Regions from separate parts of the Nocardioides sp. S5 genome, predicted to be linked through region 2. Evidence: predicted binding sites of a transcription regulator. Region 2 holds the regulator's gene; the other holds the start of a gene.
What was found. Region 2 encodes LexA, which represses DNA repair genes until DNA is damaged. Its sites were predicted from a motif close to TCGAACANNTGTTCGA; they were not measured.

Region 1: the regulator LexA is predicted to act here: its motif matches at 1,462-1,477, upstream of CFI00_RS04105 (alpha-ketoglutarate-dependent dioxygenase AlkB).

What each region holds. Positions count from the first base shown of each region.
Region 1 covers NZ_CP022296.1:822,585-825,984, forward strand. The annotation lists gene CFI00_RS04095 (xanthine dehydrogenase family protein subunit M) at 1-114, shown strand, start outside; gene CFI00_RS04100 (SRPBCC family protein) at 117-815, shown strand; gene CFI00_RS04105 (alpha-ketoglutarate-dependent dioxygenase AlkB) at 829-1,440, opposite strand; gene CFI00_RS04110 (GntR family transcriptional regulator) at 1,559-2,281, shown strand; gene CFI00_RS04115 (hypothetical protein) at 2,300-2,878, opposite strand; gene CFI00_RS04120 (oxygenase MpaB family protein) at 2,875-3,400, opposite strand, start outside.
Region 2 covers NZ_CP022296.1:4,029,150-4,032,549, forward strand. The annotation lists gene CFI00_RS19925 (SDR family oxidoreductase) at 1-635, opposite strand, end outside; gene lexA (transcriptional repressor LexA) at 763-1,485, shown strand; gene CFI00_RS19935 (hypothetical protein) at 1,687-2,307, shown strand; gene tnpB (IS607 family element RNA-guided endonuclease TnpB) at 2,388-3,400, shown strand, end outside.

The sequences.
Region 1 (3,400 bases), 1.5 Mb from region 2:
CTGGCGGCGGAGGGCACCAATCCACCCTCGGACCTCAACGGCGCAGCCGACTACCGCCAGCACCTGGCGCGCGTGCTCACCGGCCGGGCCGTCCTCAAGGCCGCGGGGGTCTGAGGGTGGAGCTGAACCACCGCTTCACCGTCCCCATCGGCGTCGAGGAGACCTGGGCGCACTTCAACGACATCGCGTCGGTGGCCGAGTGCTTCCCCGGCGCCCAGGTCACCGAGGCCGACGAGAGCTCGTTCGCCGGCTCGGTGAAGGTCAAGCTCGGGCCGATCGCCCTGCAGTACAACGGCTCGGGCACCTTCGTGGAGAAGGACGAGGCGGCGCACCGCTTCGTCGTCGACGCCAAGGGCAAGGACAAGCGCGGCAACGGCACCGCCGGCGCGAAGGTCACCGTCACGATGACCGACGCGACGGGCGGCGCCACCGACGTGTCGGTGGAGACCGACCTCGCGATCACCGGCAAGCCCGCGCAGTTCGGCCGCGGTGTGATGCAGGACGTCTCCGACAAGCTCCTCGGCCAGTTCGTCGCCTGCCTCGAGCAGCGGCTGGCGGCCCCGGAGCCCGAGCCTGCGGCTCCCGAGCCGGCGCCCGTCGCGGCGCCGCCTGCACCCGCCCAGCCGGGCGCCCACGCGGCCGCACCACCTGCGCCGCCGACGCCGCTCAGGCCCCCGCCGCCTCCGCCGCCCCCTCCCACCGAGGCGCTCGACCTCGGGAGCGCGGTGCTGCCGATCCTGGCCAGGACCTACTGGAAGCCGGCCCTGGCCGCGGTGGTGGTCCTGCTGCTCCTGCGCAGGCTGCTCAGGGGCTGAGGCGCCGAGCGGCTCAGAAGACGCCGAGCGGACGGAACTGCACGGAGATCCGCGGCCCGGAGCGGGCGACCTTGGGCACCGAGTGCTCCCAGGTGCGCTGGCACGAACCACCCATCACGACGAGGTCGCCGTGCCCCATGGTCAGCGCGACCGACTCCCCGCCGCCGCGTGGACGCAGCAGCAGGCGGCGGGGGTCGCCGACGCTGACGATGGCCACCATCGTGTCGGCGCTGCTGCCCCGACCGATGGTGTCGCCGTGCCAGGCCACGGAGTCACGGCCGTCGCGGTAGTAGCAGCACCCGGCGCTCACGAACGGTTCGCCCAGCTCGGGGAGGTAGTGCTCGCTCAGCTCGTCGCGCGCACGCTCGAGCGCCGCGTGGGGGAGGCGGTCGCCGCGCAGGTAGGTGTGCACGAGGCGGGGCACGTCGACCACGGTGTCGTACATCTCCCGGCGCTCGGAGCGCCACGGCACGCGTGCGACGAGTGCGTCGAAGACGTCGTCGGGGTCGCCCAGCCAGTCGCGCTGCACGTCGACCCACGCGCCGTACGAGAGCGAGAGGCGCTCGGGCGCGAGCCCGGCAGCGGTGGGGGCGTGGTCGGCGAAGAGGGACGTCTGGAAGTCCACGACGACAGCCTAGCGCATCGGTCGAACGGGTGTTCGATCCACACAGGTTTTCCAAGTCTTTACCACAGACTCCGTCAAAGGGGAGACACCGGTCCAGCCCAGTCCTATGTTGGCAGGCATGGATCCGGTCGACGTGGTCGTCCCGCGGCAGCGGGCGTTGAAGCACGTCCAGGTCCGTGAGCACGTCCGCAGCCTGATCGAGGAGCAGCCCCCGGGCTCGGCGGCCCCCTCGGAACGCGAGCTCGTGGCGCGCTTCGGCGTGGCCAGGATGACCGTGCGGCAGGCGCTCGACGCGCTCGTCGCCGAGGGCCTGCTCGAGCGCATCCCCGGCCGCGGCACCTTCGTCGCGCAGCCGCCGAAGTCCGCCGGACGCCTGACGTCCTTCACCGAGGAGATCCGCCGCCGCGGCATGCTCCCGGAGTCGCAGACCCTGCTCGCGCGTGTCGAGCAGGCCGGCCCCGGTGTGGCACGTGCGCTCGACATCTCGCCCGGCGACCCCGTGCTGCACTGGCGCCGCCTGCGCCGCGCCGACGGGGCCATCGTGTGCGTCGAGGACGCCTACCTCAACGAGGTGCTCCTGCCCGGCTTCCTCCAGCACGGCACGCCCACCAGCCTCTACGAGGCGCTCGGTGCCCGCGGCCTGCGCCCGACCGAGGTCGAGGACTCCATCAGCGCCGACCGCGCCAGCGCCGACGAGGCCGCGGTGCTCGACATCGCCGAGGGCGACCCGGTCCTGCGCCACGCCCGTCGTGCCGTGTCCGAGGGCCGCATCGTGGAGGTGTCGCGGACCTGCTACCGCCACGACCGCTTCACCGTCTACCTCCAGCTCGCCGACCACTGACCCAGCCCGGCGACCGGCTCAGGACAGGTCGCTGATCTCCCGCTCGAGGTTGGTCCGGGCGGCAGGTTCCCACAGCGCTCGGGCCTGCGTGGTGTGGAAGAGGTGCGGCTTCGCCGCGAGGTCGCGCAGCACCGCCGCCCGCCCGGCGCGGAAGTCCGGCTCCGCGACGTGGGCGAAGTCGGCGCGCACCCCCGCGGCGTAGGTGTCGTAGCGCTCCCGCGGGGCGGCCAGGATCGCCAGGTCGGCGTCGCTGAGCGCGCAGGCGGACGTGTCGTCGTCGGCCGGTCGGTGGTGGGCGGTCATCCGCACCAGCCGCGCCACCTCGTCGGCGTACGCCGTCGGGAGGACACGCTCGGCCCACTGCGCCGACCGCTCCTCGTCGTCGGGGCCGCCGTCGTAGACGGCGTCGTGGAACCACGCCGCGAGCGCCACGGTCGTGCGGTCGAAGCCGGCGCCCGAGGCGGCGAGCAGCTCGAGGCGGTCCAGCACCTCGGCCAGGTGGAGCCGGTCGTGGTATCCCGGGCGGTCCCAGGCGGTGAGGAGCTCGTCGCGCAGGTCGTGGTGGTCGGGCAGCGGCCAGCGTTCGGCGAGGCTCATGCCTGTGCGGTCTCCTGCTGGAGCGCCCTCGCCCGCTCGTGCCCCGACGACATCGCCCAGCGGATGGTGCGGGTGCCGAGCTGGCCCAGCACGCGGTTGGTCAGCGGCGGCACCGGCGGCAGACGCAGCTCGCGCCTCGCCTCGGTCGGCAGCAGGCCGATGGCCGCAGCCGCCAGCGACAGGTAGCCCGGGCGGGCCGCGATCGGAAGGTCGGGGTGGAGCAGGAGGAAGGAGATGGCCTCGCGGGCCTCGGGGGTCGCGCGCAGCTCGTGTGCGTAGGCCTCGAGAACCGTGCGCAGCTCGGCCTCGGTCCGCGGGGCCCCGGTCACGCCGAGGTGCTCGGCGGCGACGGCGGTCTGGGCGACGTAGGTGTCGCGCTCGCGTCCGACGAGCCGTTGCTGGCCGTAGCGGTCGTGTGCGGCGAGGAAGCTGTCGATCTCGGCGACGTGCACCCAGCCGAGCAGGTGCGGGTCGTTGGCGGCGTACGCCGTGCCGTCGGGCATCGTGCCGGTGACCGACTCG
Region 2 (3,400 bases):
ACAGCGGCCTCGGCCACCTCGGCCACGCCGAGGATCCGCCCTCCCGAGTACGTCAGCTGCGAGCCCATGCCGTCGGGGTCCTGGCCGGCCAGCATCGCGGTGTCGACGCCGTCGGGGCACAGCGCGTGCACCCGCACCCCGCGCGGCGACTCCGCGTTGACCGACGCCGACAGCGAGACGACCGCGGCCTTCGTGGCGGCGTACGCGCTGTAGCCGGGCACCGGGCCGAGCCCGGCGAGCGAGGCGACGTTGACGACGTCGCCACCACCCGGGCCGAAGGCAGCGAGCGCGGCGCGGCAGCCCCACATCGCGCCGAGGAGGTTGACCTCGACGAGCCGGCGGACCTTGTCGTCTGAGAGCGAGGCGAGCGTGCCGTCGTCACCGACGCCGGCGTTGTTGAACCACGCCACGAGCGGCCCGTGCGCAGACGCCTCGGCGGCGACGGCGCGGTGCGCGTCCGGGTCGCGTACGTCCATCGCGACGCCCGCGGCGGCACCGATCTCCGCGGCCGTCGCAGCGGCCGCCACGGCGTTGAGGTCACCGACCACGACCCGGTGCCCACGGGCCACCATCAGCTCCGCGATCCCGCGGCCGATCCCGCGGGCCCCGCCCGTCACCACGCACGACGTCGTCATGTCCGCAGGCTAGCGACACGCGGCTTCGAACAGGTGTTTGATCCTCGGGCCCCGGGAGGACTACGGTGATCGCACCAGCCACCCCATCGCCCACGAGGTGGCCACCCGCGTCGAGAGGTTCCACGAGATGGCCAAGTCAGAGGACAAGAACGTCATCGAGATGCCCGACGGTCCCCCGGACGCCACCGGCCTGACCCCGCGCCAGCAGCGCGTGCTGGCCACCATCAAGGACTCGATCGAGACCAAGGGCTACCCGCCCAGCATGCGCGAGATCGGCCAGGCCGTCGGCCTCACGTCCTCCTCGAGCGTCGCGCACCAGCTGCGCGTGCTCGAGGGCAAGGGCTTCCTCAAGCGCGACCCCAACCGCCCGCGCGCCCTCGAGGTGTTCCTGCCCGAGGTGATGGCCGCGCGCCGCTCGATGTCCAGCGGCGAGGAGTCGAGCGTCGACGAGACCGGCATCGGCGACGTCGTCCCGACCGCGGTCAACATCCCCGTCGTGGGCCGCATCGCGGCCGGCGGGCCGATCCTCGCCGAGGAGCAGGTCACCGACGTCTTCCCGCTGCCCAAGCAGCTCGTCGGCGACGGCACCCTCTTCCTCCTCGAGGTCTCCGGCGACTCGATGGTCGAGGCCGCCATCTGCAACGGCGACTACGTCGTGATCCGCCAGGAGCAGACCGCGACCAACGGCCAGATCGTCGCGGCGCTGATCGACGGCGAGGCGACCGTGAAGACCTTCCAGCGCAAGGACGGCCACGTCTGGCTGCTGCCGCACAACGCCGCCTACGACCCGATCCCGGGCGACAACGCCACCATCCTCGGCGTCGTGACGGCAGTGCTGCGCAGCCTCTGACTGGGTGTGTCCCTATTGCACTGACGACGAGCACGGTCACCGTGCGGGGCATGTCGTACCCAAGTGATCTGACCGATGAGCAGTGGGCGTTGCTGGATCCGGTGTTCAACGCGCCGGGCAAGCGCGGCCGCAGGCATGGTGATGACCTCCGCACCGTGGTAGACCCCCACACGGCTCGCCGCCCTGTGCAAGAGCGGGCCGGTGTTCGTCGGGCCGCTGGAGATGGGGCTGCTGCTTCACCAGCCCGGTTCGGATCGGCCGATCGGCGCCGACCACTTCGTCGCGGTCCTCGACGCCGGCCCGGACGGAGTCACCATGCACGACCCCCAGGGACATCCCTACGCCTGGTTGCCGCGCGCTGCGTTCCTGGCCGCCTGGGGCAGCGACACGATCGGGTACGGCACCGGCCGGTTCCCCCTGCGGACCAACCTTCGGCGGGTGGCGGACCGCACCGAGCACGACGCGGTGCGCGACCTGCTGCCGCTGGCCTACCGGTGGGCTCGCGGCGACCACGGTTCGTCAGGCGGAACCGGGATGGCGTTGCGCGACCTCGCGGAGCGGGCCGAAGCCGGACTCGGCAACCCGGCGGTGCCCGTGTTGCAGGACTTCTCCCTCCGTCTGGGGGCACGCCGACGCGCCGACGCCGCCACGGAGCTCGCGGCGTGGCCGGAGGTCGCCGACGTCCTGGACGCCCAAGCCCGTGCACTCGGGCGGGCTCAGTACGCGGCGGTCCGCGAAGACGGCACGCAGCTGGCGGACGCTTTTCGCCAGGCCGCCGATCTGCACGACGAGCTCGTGAACGCACTCTCCCGAGCCGTCTGAAGCAGAGCCCTCCACACCTGCCGGTCAGCGGCACCGCGGGTTCGCGATTTCTGTCGGTGCCGACCGGCACCATCAGGGGCATGCCCGTAGCCGCTGGAAAGACCGCCGATGCCGTGCTGGTCTCGCATACCGGTGTGGCGTTGACCCGGGCCACTACGTTCCGGTTCACCCTCGACGTCACCAGCGAGCAGCACCAACGGCTGTTGGCGCACGCCGGGGCGTCCCGGCTGGCGTTCAACCATCACCTGGCCCGGGTGAAGGTGAACCTCGACCAGCGTGCCGCCGAACGCACCTACGGTGTGCCGGAGGCGGACCTGACGCCGTCGTTGTCGTGGAGCAAGGTCTCCTTCATCAACCACATGAACGCCTGGAAGGACGGCCGCGCGGTCGACGCGCCGGTCAACCACGACGGCAGCCGGGGTCTGCCGTGGCGAGGCGAGGTGTCGACCGATGTGTTCGAGACCGCGTCCGTGCACGCCGCCCAGGCGCTGGCGAACTGGGCGGCCTCCCGAAACGGCGCACGGGCCGGCAGGTCGGTCGGGTTCCCGCGGTTCAAGTCCCGGCACAAGACGACGCCGGCTTTCCGGCTCCGCGCCAAGTACCCCGAGGGTGCCGCGCCGCCGGTCCGTCCGACCGGACCGAAGGCGATGCGGTTCCCCAAGCTCGGTGGGCTCCGGGTCCGCGAGTCCACCCGCCGGCTACGGCGGCTGCTTCAGCAGGGCCGCTTCCACGCCTACGCTGCCGCGTTCCGGTACGAGCGCGGCCGCTGGGTCGTCTCGATCACCGGCGTCGCCGCACCGTTCCACCCGGCTCGCCGCACCACCACCGGCCGCCACCGGGCCCGGGTCGGGGTCGACCTCGGCGTGAAGACCCTCGCGGTCGCCGCCGACGAACACGGCAACCTCCGAGAAATCTGGGAGGGGGTGAAAGCACTCCACACAGCCCAGGCACGCCTGAAGCTGGCCAACCAGAGGTACTCGAGAACCAAGAGGGACTCCAACGGCCGCAAGAAGGCAGCACGACGCCTCGGCAAGCTCCACGCCCGCGTCGCTGCGGTACGGAAGGCGCTGTTGCACCAGATCACCGCCGACCT